DNA from 2 places in the Enterobacter sp. DVT3837 genome. Region 1 is predicted to be linked to the other one. Evidence: predicted binding sites of a transcription regulator. Region 1 holds the regulator's gene; the other holds the start of a gene.
What was found. Region 1 encodes Fur, which represses iron uptake genes when iron is present. Its sites were predicted from a motif close to ATAATAATGAGAACNACTATCAA; they were not measured.
Positions count from the first base shown of each region.

Region 2: exbB (tol-pal system-associated acyl-CoA thioesterase) is a predicted target of Fur. The motif match lies at 3,637-3,659, and genes of this name have one in related genera.

Region 1 is NZ_JBWDLA010000001.1:141,606-151,397, reverse strand. It holds gene glnS (glutamine--tRNA ligase) at 1-211, shown strand, start outside; gene chiP (chitoporin ChiP) at 660-2,057, shown strand; gene chiQ (ChiQ/YbfN family lipoprotein) at 2,073-2,402, shown strand; gene fur (ferric iron uptake transcriptional regulator) at 2,510-2,956, opposite strand; gene fldA (flavodoxin FldA) at 3,245-3,775, opposite strand; gene ybfE (LexA regulated protein) at 3,931-4,218, opposite strand; gene ybfF (esterase) at 4,347-5,120, opposite strand; gene seqA (replication initiation negative regulator SeqA) at 5,304-5,852, shown strand; gene pgm (phosphoglucomutase (alpha-D-glucose-1,6-bisphosphate-dependent)) at 5,877-7,517, shown strand; gene potE (putrescine-ornithine antiporter) at 7,552-8,865, opposite strand; gene speF (ornithine decarboxylase SpeF) at 8,862-9,792, opposite strand, start outside.
Region 2 is NZ_JBWDLA010000001.1:2,184,439-2,194,230, reverse strand. It holds gene AC0XWG_RS10750 (aldo/keto reductase) at 1-288, shown strand, start outside; gene AC0XWG_RS10745 (TIGR00645 family protein) at 333-821, opposite strand; gene AC0XWG_RS10740 (ESA_00282 family adhesion-associated protein) at 903-1,406, opposite strand; gene AC0XWG_RS10735 (hypothetical protein) at 1,510-1,914, shown strand; gene AC0XWG_RS10730 (hypothetical protein) at 1,916-2,368, shown strand; gene exbD (TonB system transport protein ExbD) at 2,414-2,839, opposite strand; gene exbB (tol-pal system-associated acyl-CoA thioesterase) at 2,844-3,575, opposite strand; gene metC (cystathionine beta-lyase) at 3,827-5,014, shown strand; gene yghB (DedA family general envelope maintenance protein YghB) at 5,158-5,817, shown strand; gene AC0XWG_RS10705 (AraC family transcriptional regulator) at 5,864-6,763, opposite strand; gene yqhD (alcohol dehydrogenase) at 6,959-8,122, shown strand; gene dkgA (2,5-didehydrogluconate reductase DkgA) at 8,228-9,055, shown strand; gene AC0XWG_RS10690 (YgiQ family radical SAM protein) at 9,089-9,792, opposite strand, start outside.

The DNA.
Region 1 (9,792 bases):
CGAAGACTTCCTGGCGACGATCAACCCGGAATCTCTGGTAATTAAACAGGGTTATGCCGAGCCGTCTTTAAAAGCGGCCGAAGCGGGTAAAGCGTTCCAGTTCGAACGCGAAGGTTACTTCTGCCTGGATAGCCGTTACAGCACGGCGGAAAAACCGGTGTTTAACCGTACCGTTGGTCTGCGTGACACCTGGGCTAAGATCGGCGAATAATATTGCAGTTCTGGTCAATGAGAGACAAACGCCGCGATAAGCGGCGTTTTTTTATTTAACGATCAGGCCATTAACGCGCAGCTCAAATAAGGTATGTGCGAAATTCAGGTCAATGAGGTGCTACTTATTTTACTCAAAAAAAGTTTCAATATTTACGAATAGCCTTAAGGACAAAAAATATACAGAATAAATGGCCGGCACTCCCTCAAAATACGCGTTATTCCCTGTAAATCCTCGCATTGGCACAGATGTTACAAATCACTACCAATTATGTGCACTTCGTCATAATCCTGACTTTTGCTCGCTGAAAAGCATTGATAATTCGCGTCGCGAAAAATAATCTAAAGGCGGTAGTTAATTCGAGGGTATTTCTAACTACCCCTGACCATTAGGTCTTTTATATTTTTCGCCGTTTAAGGCGTTTTAATTCGTCAAAGAGGAATAATCTATGCGTACGTTCAGTGGCAAACGTAGTGCGCTGGCGCTGGCTATTGCCGGTGTGACAGCAATGTCGGGCCTGGTGATTGCACCAGAGGCGAAGGCAGCAGGTTTTATTGATGATTCAACCCTCACGGGGGGGATTTACTACTGGCAGCGTGAACGTGACCGTAAAGACGTCACTGAAGACAAATACAAAACCAACCTTTCTCACTCAACCTGGAACGCCAATCTGGATTTCCAGTCTGGTTATGCTGCCGATATGTTCGGTCTGGATATTGCTGCATTCACGGCAATTGAAATGGCGGAAAACGGCGACAGCGCCCACCCGAACGAAATCGCATTCTCCTCCAGTAATAAAGCCTATAAAGAAGACTGGTCCGGAGATAAAAGCGGTATCAGCCTGTATAAGGCAGCAGCGAAATTCAAATACGGCCCGGTATGGGCGCGCGGTGGTTATATTCAGCCAACCGGTCAGACATTGTTAGCACCACACTGGAGCTTTATGCCGGGTACTTACCAGGGTGCGGAAGCGGGTGCCAACTTTGATTACGGTGATGCAGGTGCGTTGAGCTTCTCCTATATGTGGACCAACGAGTACAAAGCACCATGGCACATTGAAATGGACAAGTTCTACCAGAACGATAAGAAAACCAAAGTAGATTATCTCCATTCACTGGGTGCTAAATACGACTTTAAAAACGACCTGGTACTTGAGGCGGCATTTGGCCAGGCTCAAGGTTACATCGATCAGTACTTTGCCAAGGCCAGCTATAAATTTGATATCGCGGGTAGCCCGCTGAGCACCAGCTACCAGTTCTACGGTACGCGCGACAAAGTCAGTAATGGTGGCGTCAATGATATCTATGACGGCACCGCGTGGTTGCAGGCACTCACCTTCGGCTACAAAGTCGGACAGGTTGATTTGCGTCTGGAAGGCACATGGGTGAAAGCGGAAGGGCAGCAGGGGTACTTCCTGCAGCGTATGACCCCAACCTATGCATCGTCTAACGGTCGTCTTGATATCTGGTGGGATAACCGCTCTGACTTCAACGCCGACGGCGAAAAAGCGGTGTTCTTCGGCGCGATGTATGATCTGAAAAACTGGAACCTGCCAGGCTGGGCGGTGGGTGCATCTTACGCTTATGCCTGGGATGCAAAACCTGCAGATATGGCTACACCGGACGCTTACTACGATCCAAACTATCGCCTGAAAGAGTCTTCTTACAGCCTGGATGCTATCTACACCCTGCAGGACGGCCGCGCGAAAGGCACGATGTTCAAACTGCACTTCACCCAGTATGACAACCACTCCGACATTCCGAGCTACGCAGGCGGTTACGGCAACATCTTCCAGGATGAGCGTGACGTGAAATTCATGGTTATCGCTCCATTCACTATCTTCTAATGGAGACAGAACATGATGAAAAACATCGTAATCGTCGCGTTGCTGGCTGCGGGGCTGGCGGGGTGTGCGCAGGAGCAGGCACCGAAAGAGGACTCGCGTCTTAAAGAGGCGTATAGCGCCTGCATTAACACAGCGGAAGGTTCACCGGAGAAGATCGAAGCCTGTCAGAGCGTGCTGAATGTGCTGAAGAAAGAGAAGGCACATGAGCAGTTCGCCACACAGGAAAACGTTCGCGTGATGGATTACCAGGCCTGTATTCAGGCACGTAAAACCGGAAACGATCAGGAAGTGGCGAAGCGTTGCGACCAGATCTGGAAAGAGATTCGCACTAACAACAGCAAATAATTCTCTGTCATCATGCCCGGTAGCACAACGCTACCGGGCTTTTTTGCGTCAAATAACAGGCAAAAAAAAGCCAACCTCGCGGCTGGCTCAGAGTATGAAAGCTTGAGTTATTTAGCGTCGTGCGCGTGATCGTCTTCGCGGCAATCACCTTCAGCACAGTGACCATACAGGTACAGGCTGTGGTTGGTCAGGCGGATGCCATGACGAGCCGCGATTTCACGCTGGCGCGCTTCGATGGAGTCATCGCTAAATTCAATGACCTTGCCACAGTCGAGGCAGATCAGGTGATCGTGGTGCTGTTGCTGGGTCAGTTCGAATACAGATTTACCGCCTTCGAAATTATGACGGGTAACAATGCCCGCGTCATCAAACTGGTTCAGCACGCGATAGACGGTAGCGAGCCCAATTTCTTCGCCCATGTCAATAAGACGTTTATAAAGGTCTTCCGCACTGACATGGTGATTGTCTGGACCCTGAAGCACTTCAAGGATTTTTAACCGAGGAAGCGTAACTTTCAGGCCAGCCTTCTTTAATGCGGTATTGTTGTCAGTCATGCGGAATCTGTCCTGTTACTAAACGATTCACTTCTGTAGGAAGTGACAGAAAATGCACCTTGGGTAATGCGTCTCATTATAGAACTGCCATGTCTAAATGAAAACAGCAAGTCTCAGGCAAAATATGCTTATAAAAATGGGGTATCACCAACAAACTTGCTCAATGGAAACCACATTTTTCAGGGAGACATTGTACAGGTCTGGGCGAAAAAGTTAAAAGATTGTAGCAATTAATTTAATCGGTTTGACCTGGGGCGTGGCGCAACCGCAGTTGCGCCACGATAAAAATCAGGCGTTCAGAATATCATCCAGGTGCAGTTCTTCACGGATCTGCTTAACCCACTTCTCAACACGCTCTGCGGTCAGTTCAGGCTGGCGGTCTTCGTCGATGGCCAGACCCACGAAATGATCGTCATCAGCCAGGCCTTTAGAGGCTTCGAAGTGGTAACCCGCCGTTGGCCAGTGGCCTACGATAACCGCGCCATTTGGCTCAATGATGTCGCGGATGGTACCCAGCGCATCACAGAAATATTCTGCGTAGTCTTCCTGATCGCCACAGCCAAACAGGGCAACCAGCTTGCCGTTGAAATCAACTTCTTCCAGCGTCGGGAAGAAATCATCCCAGTCACACTGGGCTTCACCGTAGTACCAGGTTGGAATACCCAGCAGCAGAATGTCATAGCCTTCGAGATCTTCTTTGCTGCTCTTGGCGATGTCATGCACATCAGCAACGTCTTTACCGAGCTGTTTTTGAATGTTTTTTGCGATATTTTCGGTATTGCCGGTATCACTGCCGAAGAAAATGCCGATGATTGCCATGAGTAAAATAACCTCTTGAAACTTAATAGTATGGTGGCGCAATTAGGCCACGGATAAGGGCAATAATAGCAGAACTGGCAACCCTGCGGAAACAGCTATCGCGCAGGACTGCACTCTGTGCTACATGAAAAGGGCGATAAAGGGGATTTTCAGACTTATGCCTGGCTGCGTAACGTCTCAAGCTGGACGAGCAACATCTCTTCAATGAGTTCGCTGCGGCTGATATTTCGCGCGTCAGCCAGCTCGTTAAGCGCATCGACGGCGTCGGCGTTGAGCTTCAGTTCGACACGCTTAAGCCCACGATTTTTATCGCGTTTAAGCTGATTGCGTTTATTGATACGCAGCTGTTCATCGCGCGAAAGCGGATTCGTTTTCGGTCGTCCCGGGCGACGCTCATTCGCGAACAGATCTAGTGTCGTACGGTCCGTTTGTTCTTTGGCCATGATTCTGAGACTTCGGGGGAAACACGCCGCCCTGCTAATGCCCGGGCGATAAGCGCGCCATCATACATCACCAAAAACGGCACGCCAACGACTGGAAGCCTGCAGCCTTCCAGTCGCTCTCTTTTTAATCAATTTGCAGTATCAGCAAGATAGCGGCGAATGGCGCGCAATACGGCGTCAGGTTTTTCCGCGTGAACCCAGTGTCCGGCCCCGGCGATAACATGGGCGCGAGCCTGCGGGAATTGCGCCAGCAATGCGTCGCGGTACGCGTCGGTGACGTAAGGCGAGTTACCGCCACGAATAAAGAGGGTAGGGTGTGGCCAGGCAGGTACCGTTTCCCAGCCTACGATATTGTTGTACTGCTCCCAGAGCACCGGCACGTTAAAACGCCATTGTCCGTCAACAAATGACTTCAGCAGGAACTGCACGACACCTTCTTCATCAAGATGCTCACGCATGACGGCAGCCGCTTGTTGACGCGTTGTAGCACCAGCCTCTGTTACCGCGTTGATCGCCGCGAAAATTTCGTCATGGCGTCGAACGTCGTAATCCACCGGAGCAACATCGATTACCACCAGACCCTGAATTCTCTCAGGTGCCAGCGCCGTCAGGGCCATTACCGCTTTGCCGCCCATTGAATGCCCGATGAGGGTGACCTTTTGCAGGTTGTTGGCATCCAGCGTATCCAGCAGATCCTGCGCCATTGCCGCGTAGGTCATCTCTTCTGAGCGCCCTGAAAGACCGTGATTGCGCATGTCGACTTGCAAAATGTCGTGATCGCTAACCAGATCGCGCGCCAGCACGCCCAGGTTATCCAGGCTGCCAAAAAGTCCGTGAACCAGTACGATGGGAGAATTATTGTTCGGCGATTGTGCAGTTTGCGCTCGGGTATTCAATTTCATGGCAAAGTTCTTTTTTTACGTATGTCAGGTTAGGGTATCATGTTGACCATTCTGCCGCCCGGCTGCAAGGTTCCAGTTTAATCTGACTTTTGCCGCCAACCTGGTTTGACGCTATCCGCTGTTGGGATTTGACCTTATAATCCCAATGACTTGTATTCAGATAAGATATCGCACTGGATTAAGATGAAAACAATCGAAGTTGATGACGAACTCTATCAGTATATTGCCAGCCAGACGCGGCATATCGGGGAGAGTGCGTCCGACATTTTACGGCGCATGCTTAAAATTTCCGCCGCTTCACAGCCTGTCACCCCAGTTACCAAAGATGTCGTGTCTCAGCCGAGCGTTGTTGCACAAGCAAAACCTGCCGTGACACCGGCAAAAGATAAAGTACGGGCGATGCGCGAGCTGCTGCTGTCCGATGAATATGCGGAGCAAAAAAAGGCGGTTAACCGCTTTATGCTGGTGCTGTCTACACTCTACTCACTGGATAACAAAGCGTTTGCTGAAGCGACCGAGTCGCTGCACGGTCGTACTCGCGTCTATTTCGCGGGTGACGAGCAAACGCTGCTGCAAAATGGCAATCAAACCAAACCCAAACATGTCCCTGGCACTCCGTACTGGGTGATCACCAATACCAATACGGGCCGCAAGTGCAGCATGATTGAACACATCATGCAGTCTATGCAGTTCCCGGCGGAATTGATTGAAAAGGTTTGCGGTACAATTTAACCCTTGCATCAGAAGGACCCGGTAATGGCAAATCACAGCCGTGCAGGCCAACCTGCACAACAAAGCGATTTGATTAATGTCGCTCAGCTGACCGCGCAGTATTACGTTCTGAAGCCGGTTGTGGGCAATGCAGAACACGCCGTGAAGTTTGGTACATCTGGTCACCGCGGTAGCGCGGCGCGCCATAGCTTTAACGAACCGCACATTCTGGCCATTGCTCAGGCCATTGCGGAAGAGCGCGCCAAAAATGGCGTTACCGGTCCATGCTATGTGGGAAAAGATACCCATGCTTTGTCTGAGCCGGCATTCATTTCTGTCCTGGAAGTGCTGGCCGCAAACGGCGTTGATGTGATTATTCAGGAGAATAACGGATTCACGCCAACGCCTGCGGTGTCTAACGCCATTCTTGTGCACAACAAGAAAGGGGGCGCGCTGGCTGACGGGATCGTTATCACGCCATCCCACAACCCGCCGGAAGATGGTGGTATCAAATACAACCCGCCTAATGGCGGCCCGGCTGATACTAACGTCACCAAAGTGGTGGAAGATCGTGCTAACGCCCTGTTAGCCGATGGCCTGAAAGGTGTGAAGCGTATTTCTCTGGATGCTGCGATGGCATCTGGTCATGTGAAAGAGCTGGATCTGGTGCAGCCGTTTATTGAAGGGCTGGCGGATATCGTCGACATGGCGGCGATTCAGAAAGCCGGTCTGAAGCTGGGTGTGGATCCGCTCGGTGGCTCCGGTATTGAATACTGGAAACGCATTGCTGAGCATTACAAGCTGGATCTGACCATCGTGAACGATCACGTCGATCAGACCTTCCGCTTCATGCACCTGGATAAAGACGGCGCAATCCGTATGGACTGCTCCTCTGAATGTGCGATGGCGGGCCTGCTGGCGCTGCGCGACAAATTCGATCTGGCATTTGCCAACGACCCGGATTACGACCGTCATGGTATCGTCACCCCGGCAGGGCTGATGAACCCGAACCATTACCTGGCGGTCGCGATTAACTACCTGTTCCAGCACCGTCCGCAGTGGGGCAAAGAGGTTGCTGTGGGCAAAACGCTGGTCTCCTCTGCGATGATCGACCGCGTGGTCGACGCGCTGGGCCGCAAGCTGGTGGAAGTGCCGGTGGGCTTCAAATGGTTCGTTGACGGTCTGCACGACGGCAGCTTCGGCTTCGGCGGTGAAGAGAGCGCGGGCGCGTCCTTCCTGCGCTTCGACGGCACGCCGTGGTCAACTGACAAAGACGGCATCATTATGTGCCTGCTGGCGGCGGAAATTACCGCTGTCACCGGTAAAAACCCGCAGGAACACTACAATGAGCTGGCTGCACGCTTTGGTGCACCAAGCTATAACCGTATTCAGGCATCGGCGACTTCAGCTCAGAAAGCCGCCCTGTCCAAACTCTCTCCGGAGATGGTCAGTGCGAGCACGCTGGCTGGCGACCCGATAACTGCACGCCTGACGGCTGCACCGGGTAATGGAGCCTCTATTGGTGGCCTGAAAGTGATGACTGAAAACGGCTGGTTCGCCGCGCGTCCATCCGGTACCGAAGATGCGTACAAGATCTATTGCGAAAGCTTCCTCGGCGCTGAACATCGTCAGCAGATTGAGAAAGAAGCGGTAGAGATTGTCAGTGAAGTGTTGAAAAACGCGTAAGAATGAAAAAGGGAGCCGAATGGCTCCCTTTTTTTTAGCTGTGCTTATTCTTTAACTCGAACCGTGGTGACACCAGACCGTACAGCGTCCAGCCCATAAAGGTGACCATTGCGCCGTAAAGCATCGCTTCCTGGCCGGATGAGTAGAGCGCATAGAAGCTGTAGATTGCCCCAATCAGCGCCACGATATTGGCCGCCCGCGCTTTGCGTGGATCCACCTTCGCCACCTTCTGAATAATCACCAGCGCCGCCATCGACAGAATATACGGAATGATGTTCGTCACGACCGCCAGGTTAACCAGCACGTTGAACTGGCTGTTCAGCGACGGGCTAATGGTCATCAGCGATAATCCACTCTGGAAGATGACAATCGCCAGCATGCCCTGCACCGGTGCATCCGCTTTGGTGACGCGGGAGAAGATTTTCGGGAAGTACCCTTCGTCAGCCGAGGATTTAAAGACCTGAGCGATGGTGAACTGCCAGCCGAGGAGTGAACCGCAGCAGGACATCACCATCAGGCCCATGATCACTTTCCCGACTTCTGGCGTGAACATCTGCGCAAAGGCCAGACCAAACGGCGCCGTAGAGTTAGCCAGATCCATGTTTGGCACAATCCCGGCAATCACGTTAGTCGAGACGATATAGATCACCGCCGCGCCCAGCGTTCCGCCGAGGACTGCAATCGGCACGTTCTTCTCAGGGTTCTCAACCACTTCCGCATTCGCGCAGGCAGATTCCAGACCGAGGAAGGCCCAAAGCGTCATGGCAATGGAAGAACCCACTGCGGTAAAGAACGGTACATGGTGAGGGTTCCAGGAGTTCGCGTACAAGGTCGGGCTGAACCAGAACCAGCCGATGATGCACAGGCCAACAACCGGGATAATCACGCCCCAGACGGTGATGCTGCTGAGCTGTCCGGTGATACGCGCGCCGCCAAAGTTAGCCACGGTGCAGATCCACAGCACACCGATGGTCGCCAGCCCAATTTGTACCGGGCTCAGCGTGGCACCAAACAGCTCCGTACCGTAACCCACGGCGGAAATGGCAATCGCCACGTTGGCGATCAGCAATGACACACCATAGGTATAGTTGGCCATAAAGTTGCCTGACTTACCAAAGGCGTATTCTGCATACCCCCCCATCCCGCCTGACTTGCGGCTGAACATCCCGCATTTGGCAAAGGCCCATGCCAGTGCCATTGACCCTACGGCGGTCACCAGCCAGGAGATAATCGAAATGGTTCCCACTTCTGCAAGCTTGGTCGGCAGCATGATGATCCCTGACCCCATCATGTTAACCATGGTAAGGATGGTCAGCTGCACCACGCCCATTTTGTTGGATTTACTCATAATTTCTCTCCTTTCAGCAGTGCAGGCTGAGCGGTGGGTTGTTTGATGACGTTGCAGCGAACCTCTTTGCGCCCTTCACACACCTCGACATACACGCCCTGCAGTTCCGGTGCGAAGCCAGGCAGAAGGTTGATGCCTTCTTCCAGTGCGGCAAAGTAGCGCAGTACGGAACCGCCCCAGACTTCCCCTGGGACAACACACAACACTCCTGGTGGATAAGGGAGTGCGCCTTCGGCAGCGATGCGACCTTCCGCGTCGCGCAGGGACACCAGTTCAACTTCACCGCGCAGATAGGCGTAGTTCGCATCTTGTGGATTCATCATCACGCGTGGGAAGTGGGATTTGCGGAACATCTCTTTTTGCAGCTGTTTCACGTTGTGACGGGCATACAGGTCATGCATCTCCTGGCAAATCTGGCGCAGGGTGTAATCTGCGTAACGCTCAGGATGTTGTTTGTAAAGAGAAGGCAGGACGTCTTTCAGCGGAACATCGCTCTCGAGCAGTTTTTCGAAGCGCACCAGCTGTGCCACCAGTTGTTGCAGCTTGCCCATATCCTCTGCTGGGGTGAGCAGGAACAGGATCGAGTTGAGGTCGCATTTCTCCGGCACAATGCCGTTTTCACGCAGGAAGTTGGCAAGGATTGTGGCTGGTACCCCGAAATCCTCATACTCGCCGGTACGCGCGTTAATGCCTGGCGTGGTCAGCAGCAGTTTGCACGGGTCGATAAAATATTGATGTTCGGCGTAGCCCTCAAAAGCATGCCAGTTCTCACCGGGAACAAAATGGAAGAAGCGCAGATCGGTAGCGATTTCCGCCGTCTCCCAGCTTTCCCACGGACGACCATCCACCATATCTGGCACGAATGGACGCAGATACTGGCAATTCTGCAGGATCAGCTTGCGCGCTTCGATACCGGTGACCACGCAG
Region 2 (9,792 bases), 2.0 Mb from region 1:
CGCGGCCTGACGGAAAAAATGCTGACCGAAGCCAATCTCAACAGCCTGCGTTTGCTGAGTGAAATGGCGCATGTCCGTGGACAGACGATGGCGCAGATGGCACTGAGCTGGTTGCTCAAGGATGAACGCGTTACCTCAGTGCTGATCGGTGCAAGTCGCCCGGCCCAGATCGAAGAAAACGTTCGGGCCCTGGATAACCTGCACTTCAGCGAAGATGAGCTGGAAAGGATTGATCGACATGTTGCGGACGGGGAGTTGAACCTGTGGCAGGCATCATCGGATAAATAGGTCTTTTCGCCCCCTCAGCCCGTAGGGCGAGGGGGACACGTACTTTACTTCTTACTGATCTTATCCAGATACCCCATCACAAATGCAGACAACACAAACGTCAGATGGATAATGACGTACCACATCAGTTTGTTATCCGGGACATTTTTCGCGTCCATAAATACGCGTAACAGGTGGATAGAGGAGATTGCCACAATCGACGCGGCCACTTTATTCTTCAGCGATGAAGCATCCATTTTGCCCAGCCAGCTGAGCTTCTCTTTACGCTCGTCGATATCAAGCTGGGAGACAAAATTTTCGTAGCCAGAGAACATCACCATCACCAGCAGTCCGCCCACCAGGGTCATATCTACCAGCGACAGCAGAACCAGAATCAAATCCGCTTCGGCAATGGAAAAAATGTTCGGCAGAACATGCCAGATTTCCTGAAAGAACTTAATCGTCAGAGCGATAAGCGCCAGCGAAAGGCCAAAATAGACGGGAGCCAGTATCCAGCGAGAGGCGTACATGGCATTTTCAAAAAAGCGTTCCATAAAGTCCTGTTTGCAAAAGAAACCAGCGCCCAGTATATCTCAACGGCGCTGACTGTTTGCAATAACTCAACGGTACGTCACTCAGACGTTATCCGGGTTAACCTCCGGACGTGCGTACTCAGGCCAGACAAGCGCCACCAGCTCAGGATAGGCTTCCAGACTGAACTCACGAAAGCACTGACGCAGATTTAATACGTCGAGGTCAGAATATGATACTTTCTCACCGTTCAGACAGCGTTTTTTGATATTATCATAATATTTATACACTGCTGAATTCAGGTCGCTGCAGCGACGCTGTGCCTCAAACAGTCCGGGCGTATCATTAATTTCCGACATTTTCATGCGTTTAATTGTCGCGTGTAAAAAGTCGATATATTCATGGTTCACCCGCCAGTACCAAACAGGCGTTACTGAGTTCATCAATACAGAGAAATGATCTTCCCCTTCCTCTTTTGTCATCCGTTCAGGTTGTGGAGGTTCACTGGCGTCCTTCGACACTTTCGTTTTATTGAATTCCTGCATCAATAAAAGAACACCAGCGGTCAGTAATAGTAATGTGATGACCGTAAAAAAGATGCTGTTCATGGGTAGGCTCCATTTTTTTTGATTTTAAAATTGCCTCATGATATTGTCAACGAATCTCACGCCTTTACCAACCCCACCCTGTTGAAATTAAAGGAAATTAAAAATGCTGCCCGACTATCTCGTCCCGGCTAAGTACCACATTGCGTCTGTGGAACAGCAACCCGCGGAAGCAGAAAAAGAGGCGAGTTTCACTCAGGGAAAAAGAAAGCTCTCCGATTTCGAGCCTGACATATTAATTGGCGTTTCCCAAACAGGGAAATCCCGTAATATGTTGCTGGAAGAGCACGATCGTCATATAAAGGACCGCTTATTTCGCGCTATAAAAATTGAAGCCTTTGTCCATCTGCTGAATGACCTGCAAGCCGAAGGCGAAATAGATGCCCAGAAACTAAGTCAAATAATGGCCGAAAAAACAGAAGAAATAAATGAAGCGGGCAATGAAATTTGGCTTAATCTAATTACACGAGAAAAAAACAACCCTATATTTTACACCCTGGGGGAAGATTAACGTGAAAGAAATTAAAAATAACGACGTTTATTTGACTTTAGATGATAAAAAAAGTGATGAATTTATCTTAAAGCAAAATCTCGACGCGCTGAGAAAGACAAAAAATGACGAGATGACGCGTATAACACAAGATTTGGTATCGATCCCGGCGACGCTGGTGCGTCTGAAATGGCAGAATCGCCGTGAAATTTACCCGCTACAGGTCAAAGAAGAAATTTACGGTGCCGTGGTGAATGCCATCATCGAGCAGCGTCCAGAGCTGAAAGAGAAGGTACTGGGACGTCTTGAGGCCAATTATCAGTATCTGCTTGCCAGAGAAATCGCCACCCTGCGTCTGACGCGCAAGCTGTCAGACGGTGAGTACCGTACCTCAAACGTCACCTGCGTGGCGCTTGATGAGGACGCGCTGGCTTCTCACCCGACCGCTCCTGCATCCACTGATACAAAAAAATAATCAAACCGATATGCATAAAAAAAGCCGGCTTTCGCCAGCTCTTTTTTACTTCACGGTCGCTTTCTCTTCGCCGACCAGCCCAATCTTCAGATAACCCGCCTGATGCAGCGTGTCCATTACCTTCATCATGGTTTCATAATCGACGGTTTTATCCGCACGGAAGAAGACCGTGGTGTCCTTCTTGCCACCCGTGAGCTGATCCAGCGCCGGGATGACAGAGTCGGCCGTCACCGGGTCGTTCCCGAGGAACATGGATTTATCCGCTTTTACCGAGATATAGATTGGCTTCTCCGGGCGCGGCTGTGGCTGGCTGGAAGAGGCAGGTAGATTCACCTTCACATCCACCGTCGCCAGCGGCGCAGCCACCATGAAGATAATCAGCAGAACCAGCATAACGTCGATAAACGGCGTTACGTTGATTTCATGCATTTCGCCGTTATCGTCCAGATTTTCGTTCAGACGCATCGCCATAGCATCAACCTGCGCGCAGTTTAGACGCCGCGTGCACCGGCTTAACCGAGCTGGCATTCAAATCAAGATCGCGACTTTGCAGCAGCAGAACCTGTGCTGCAACATCACCGAGAGTGGCTTTGTAACTGCCAATCATACGCGCGAAGATGTTGTAGATAACCACAGCCGGGATTGCTGCAACCAGACCGATTGCCGTCGCCAGCAGCGCTTCCGCGATACCCGGCGCAACCACCGCAAGGTTGGTAGTTTGAGACTGCGCGATACCGATAAAGCTGTTCATGATGCCCCAGACCGTACCGAAAAGCCCGATGAACGGCGAGATCGCGCCGATCGTCGCCAGATAACCATTGCCACGGCCCATATGTCGACCTACAGCGGCAACACGACGCTCCAGACGGAAGCCGGTACGTTCTTTAATACCTTCGTTATCTTCACTGCCAGCGGAAAGTTCCAGCTCGTTCTGAGCTTCATTAACTAACAGGGTGGTCAGGCTTTTTACGTGGAAGGATGAGGTCATATCTGAAGCCTGATCCAGAGAGCGGGCTTCAGCCAGTTGCTGTTGCTCCCGCTTAAGGCGACGCTTCTGCGAAAGCAGCTCAGCACTTTTGCTGAAGAAGATAGCCCATGTGACAACGGACGCCAGAATCAGGCCGATCATCACAATCTTAACCACGATGTCAGCATGTTGATACATGCCCCAAACGGAGAGATCCGTCTGCATCAAATTATTACCCACTCTGTATCTCCAGGACGCAAATCACAAAATCTGAACGTAATAATATCAAAACATCGTCGAATTGATAGTAGTTCTCATTAGTATTTGCATGGTGCCGTAATTTTCGCTCACTTTCCTTGCGCTTACGCAGTAAAAATTTCTTATGCGATTTTTTGCTAATATTTTCTGCTTATTCGATAAGTATCCGGGTGCAGTTTTTTACAATCGTGGTAGTCTGGACGTCCAGACGTATAAAAACAGGGTTAGCGAACATGACAAAGAAGCATCTTGATACCACGCTGGTACAGGCAGGACGCAGCAAAAAATACACCCAGGGATCGGTCAATAGCGTGATTCAACGAGCCTCCTCACTGGTATTTGATACCGTTGAGGAGAAAAAAATCGCCACGCGTAACCGCGCAAAAGGCGGACTTTTTTATGGTCGTCGCGGCACGCTAACCCATTTTTCACTCCAGGAGGCCATGTGCGAACTGGAAGGCGGCGTGGGCTGTGCGCTGTTCCCGTGTGGGGCGGCAGCCGTCGCCAATACTATTCTGGCGTTTGTGGAACAAGGCGATCATATCCTGATGACCAACACCGCCTATGAACCCAGCCAGGACTTCTGCACCAAAATCCTCAGTAAGCTCGGCGTAACAACCGGTTGGTTCGACCCGCTGATCGGCGAAGGCATCGCAGAACTTATTCAGCCAAACACGCGTATCGTGTTCCTGGAATCTCCAGGGTCACTCACCATGGAAGTCCACGACGTCCCGGCTATCGTGAAAGCGGTTCGCAGCAAAGCGCCAGAAGCGATCATCATGATCGACAACACGTGGGCGGCGGGCGTGCTGTTTAAAGCACTGGAGTTTGACATTGATATCTCGATTCAGGCGGCGACCAAATACCTGATTGGCCATTCTGACGGCATGATTGGCACTGCGGTATCCAATGCACGCTGCTGGGATCAGCTGCGTGAAAATGCCTACCTGATGGGGCAAATGGTGGATGCGGATACCGCCTACATGACCAGCCGCGGGCTCCGTACGCTGAGCGTGCGCCTGCGTCAGCATCACGAAAGCAGCCTGAAAATAGCCGAATGGCTGGCGCAACACCCGCAGGTTGAGCGCGTCAACCATCCGGCGTTGCCCGGCAGCAAAGGTCATGAATACTGGCAACGGGACTTTACGGGGAGTAGCGGTTTGTTCTCATTCGTTCTTAAAAAACGGCTGAATAATGACGAACTGGCAAACTATCTGGATAATTTTACCCTCTTCAGCATGGCCTACTCCTGGGGCGGCTTTGAATCCCTGATCCTGCCAAACCAACCGGAGCAGATCGCGGCTTTGCGTCCCGGTGGTGAAGTGGACTTCAGCGGAACCCTGATCCGACTGCATATCGGTTTAGAAAATGTTGACGATTTAATCGCGGATTTAACAGCAGGGTTTGAACGTATCGTGTAGAGTGCTGGCTGAAAATGTACTCCCTGGACGTTTTTGTGAACATTGCCACCAGAAAAGTCCGCATTAGTTGCGCCCGGGATCAAACCCGAAGCGCAAATAAAGGAGTACAATAGCTCTATATCTGCTGTTCCACAGGAAAGTCCATGGCTGTTATTCAAGATATTATCGCAGCGCTCTGGCAACACGATTTTGCCGCGCTGGCGGACCCTCACGTCTTAGGTATCGTCTATTTCGTGATGTTCGCGACTCTGTTTCTGGAAAATGGATTACTGCCAGCGTCATTTTTACCCGGTGACAGTTTGCTTTTACTTGCCGGGGCGTTGATCGGCAAAGGCGTCATGGACTTCACGCCAACGATGGTGATCCTCACTTCCGCAGCCAGCCTGGGCTGCTGGCTGAGCTATTTGCAGGGCCGCTGGCTTGGGAACACGCGCGTCGTGAAAAGCTGGCTGGCCCAGTTACCGCATAAATATCATCAACGTGCGACCTGCATGTTTGATCGGCATGGCCTGCTGGCACTGCTGGCAGGGCGTTTTCTGGCGTTTGTTCGTACTCTGCTGCCAACAATGGCGGGCATTTCTGGTCTGTCGAACCGCCGCTTCCAGTTCTTTAACTGGCTGAGCGCCCTGTTGTGGGTTGGTGTGGTCACGACGCTCGGCTACGCGCTGAATATGATCCCGTTCGTGAAACACCACGAAGATCAGGTGATGACCTTCCTGATGGTGCTGCCGATTTTCCTGCTGGTGGCAGGGCTGGTAGGGACCATTGCGGTAGTGATTAAGAAAAAGTACTGCAGTGCATAAACAAAAGCCGGGTGGCGCTACCGCTTACCCGGCCTAAGCTTCCCCTTCACGCTCCCTGCATGGTTCTTATACGTGACGCATCTTCCCCCGGCGTGACGCCGAAGTAGCGCTTAAACTCCCGACTGAACTGCGACGCACTTTCATAGCCCACCCTCATCGCCGCCGCGCTGGCCTTCATGCCATCGTGGATCATCAGCATTCGCGCCTTATGCAGGCGGTAGGTTTTGAGATACTGCAGCGGTGAAGTGCTGGTCACCGACTTAAAATTATGGTGAAACGCCGAGACACTCATATTAGCTTCTGCCGCGAGCTGGTCGACGCTCAGGTTTTCCGTGTACTGACTTTCAATACGCTTGAGCACGCGGCTTATCAGGCTGAAGTGGGTCTGTCGGCTCACCAGCGCGAGTAAGGCCCCCCCACCCGGCCCCAGCAGTACATGGTAGAGAATTTCGCGGATAATCTGCTTGCCGAGAATACGTGCATCCAGCGGCCTTTCCATCACGTCCAGCAGGCGTTCAATGGCACAGAGGATCTCCTCTGATAGCGTTGCCGAGTTAATCCCACTTGACGCCATTGACGGCTGGAAAAGCTCGTCCTCGCCAATCTCCATCAGCAGCTCCTGCAACTGAAGAAGATCGACATTGACGCGAATACCCGCCAGCGGAACGGCCTCTGTCGCGAAAGTTTCACATTCAAAGGGTAAAGGTACTGTCAGCAGCAGGTATTCATTGGTGTCGTAACGGAAGACTCGTTCATTGATATAGCCAATTTTATGGCCAGAAAAGAGAAAAACGATGCCTGGTTGATACATGACCGGCGTGCGCGTCCCGGGTTGCGTACCGTAGAGCAGGCGAATGTCCGGCAGCAAATTGCTGACACCATTTTCATTATCTATCAGTCTCTTAATCTGCATTGTGAGCTGATGACAGATCGCTTCACGGTTCATATTACGTTACTCCGGGTACGGTTTCCGACGTTGATAGTGTGCGTGCTTTTCCGCGCTTTCTCCAGCGCTCTGTAGAAATGGGCAAGACATCGGCAGGAATGTGCATTGAGAGGATAGCCCCGGACAGCCACAATGTGCAGCATCAGGTAGCCTTCTGCGCCACCACGATTTTTCACCCACATAAGGGAACGAGCAATGAACAACTTTAATCTCCACACCCCAACCCGCATTCTGTTTGGTAAAGGCGCTATTGCCGAGTTGCGCGCACAGATCCCTGCTGACGCCCGCGTACTGATCACCTACGGTGGCGGCAGCGTGAAAAAAACCGGCGTGCTGGATCAGGTTTACAGTGCCCTGGAAGGTCTGGACGTGCGTGAATTCGGCGGCATTGAGCCAAACCCGTCTTACGAAACGCTGATGAATGCAGTGAAAATCGCCCGCGAAGAGAACATCACCTTCCTGCTGGCCGTTGGCGGTGGCTCAGTGCTGGACGGCACCAAATTCATCGCCGCAGCGGCACATTACGCTGACGGCATCGACCCATGGCATATCCTGGAAACCCGTGGCAGCGATGTGAAAAGCGCTATCCCGATGGGCTCGGTACTGACTCTGCCAGCCACAGGCTCTGAATCCAACAAAGGTGCCGTGATCTCCCGCAAAACCACCGGTGATAAACAGGCCTTTATGAACGAACACGTTCAGCCTGTGTTCGCCATCCTCGACCCGGTTTACACCTACACCCTGCCTGCACGTCAGGTGGCTAACGGTGTGGTCGACGCCTTTGTGCATACCGTTGAGCAGTACGTGACCTACCCGGTGGATGCCAAAATTCAGGATCGCTTCGCGGAAGGCATTTTGCTGACGCTGGTTGAAGAAGGTCCGAAAGCGCTGAAAGAGCCAGAAAACTACGATGTTCGCGCCAATGTGATGTGGGCGGCAACGCAGGCGCTTAATGGCCTGATCGGTGCGGGTGTGCCTCAGGACTGGGCAACCCATATGCTGGGCCACGAACTGACGGCCATGCACGGTCTGGATCACGCTCAGACGCTGGCCGTAGTACTGCCTGCGCTGTGGAACGAAAAACGTGACACCAAACGCGCCAAACTGCTGCAGTACGCCGAGCGCGTGTGGAACATTACCGAAGGTTCTGACGATGCGCGTATTGATGCCGCCATCGAAGCGACCCGCAACTTCTTTGAAGGCCTGGGCGTGCCAACGCGTCTCTCTGGCTACGGCCTGGATGGTAGCTCCATCCCTGCCCTGCTGGCGAAACTGGAAGAACACGGTATGACTCACCTGGGTGAGCACGGCGACATCACGCTGGACGTGAGCCGTCGTATCTACGAAGCGGCACGCTAAGCGTTTTTGTCCTCCCGACTTTCGTTTTTTGACATTTCGTCCAGACTTAATGCACACCCCATCGTCGGAGAAACCCTCCGACGATGCGCACCTGAAGGAGGAAAAATGGCAAACCAAACCGTAATCAGGCTGAAGGACGGCAACGTGATGCCCCAACTGGGGCTCGGCGTATGGAAAGCCGGTAACGACGAGGTCGTCTCCGCCATTCATAAAGCCCTGGAAGTCGGCTACAGGTCGATTGATACCGCCGCTGCGTACAAAAACGAAGACGGTGTGGGTAAGGCACTGGCCAGCGCTGGCCTGCCCCGCGACGACCTTTTCATTACCACTAAACTGTGGAACGACGATCAAAAGCGCCCCCGCGAAGCCCTGCAGGAGAGCCTGGACAAGCTCCAGCTCGATTACATCGATCTCTGGCTGATGCACTGGCCTGTTCCGGCTATCGACCATTATGTTGATGCCTGGAAAGGAATGATTGAGCTGCAAAAAGAGGGACGGGTGAAAAGTATCGGTGTTTGTAATTTCCAGGTTCACCATCTGCAGCGCCTGATCGACGAGACGGGTATCGCTCCTGTCATCAATCAGATCGAGCTGCACCCGCTGATGCAGCAGCGCCAGCTTCACGCCTGGAACGCAACCCACAATATCCAGACCGAATCCTGGAGCCCGCTGGCTCAGGGTGGTGAAGGCGTATTTGATCAGAAAATTATTCGCGACCTGGCGGATAAATACGGTAAGACGCCAGCACAGATTGTGATTCGCTGGCATCTGGATAACGGCCTGGTGGTGATCCCGAAATCGGTCACCCCTTCGCGCATCGCCGAGAACTTCGACGTCTGGGATTTCCGCCTGGACAAAGATGAGTTGGGTGAGATTGCGAAACTGGATAAGGGCAAACGGCTTGGGCCAGACCCGGATCAGTTTGGCGGATAGATAAAAAAACCCCGGCTTGCCGGGGTTTTTATTTTACGCTTTACGTTTGGCTGGCTTCTTCGCCGTCGTCCCACCGTTTGAACGCTGGTGCACGATCGGTGTGTGCTTGGTCAACGCCGGGCGCGTATTGCGATTCTGACGACGCGCCTCGCGCATTTCATCCAGGGTAGGAGCCGGTACCAGACAGTCGCGACGCGAGCCAATCAGGTGCTTTTTACCCATATCTTCCAGCGCCTGACGGATCAGCGGCCAGTTTTTCGGATCGTGATAACGCAGCAGCGCTTTGTGCAGACGGCGCTGTTTATCCCCTTTTGGCACCACCACGTCTTCGCTCTTATAACCAATCTTACTCAGCGGGTTCTTGCCGGTGTAATACATGGTCGTCGAGTTGGCGAGCGGTGACGGGTAGAAGTTCTGCACCTGATCCAGACGGAAGCGACGCTGTTTCAGCCACAGCGCCAGGTTCACCATGTCCTCATCGCGCGTACCCGGGTGGGCAGAGATGAAGTAAGGGATCAGGTACTGCTCTTTCCCTGCCTGCTTAGAGTAGGTATCGAACAACTGTTTAAAGCGATCATAGCTGCCCATGCCCGGCTTCATCATTTTCGACAGCGGGCCTTCTTCGGTGTGCTCCGGCGCAATCTTCAGATAGCCGCCAACGTGGTGCGTTGCCAGCTCTTTAATGTAGCGCGGATCTTCCACTGCGATGTCGTAACGTACCCCGGAGGCGATGAGGA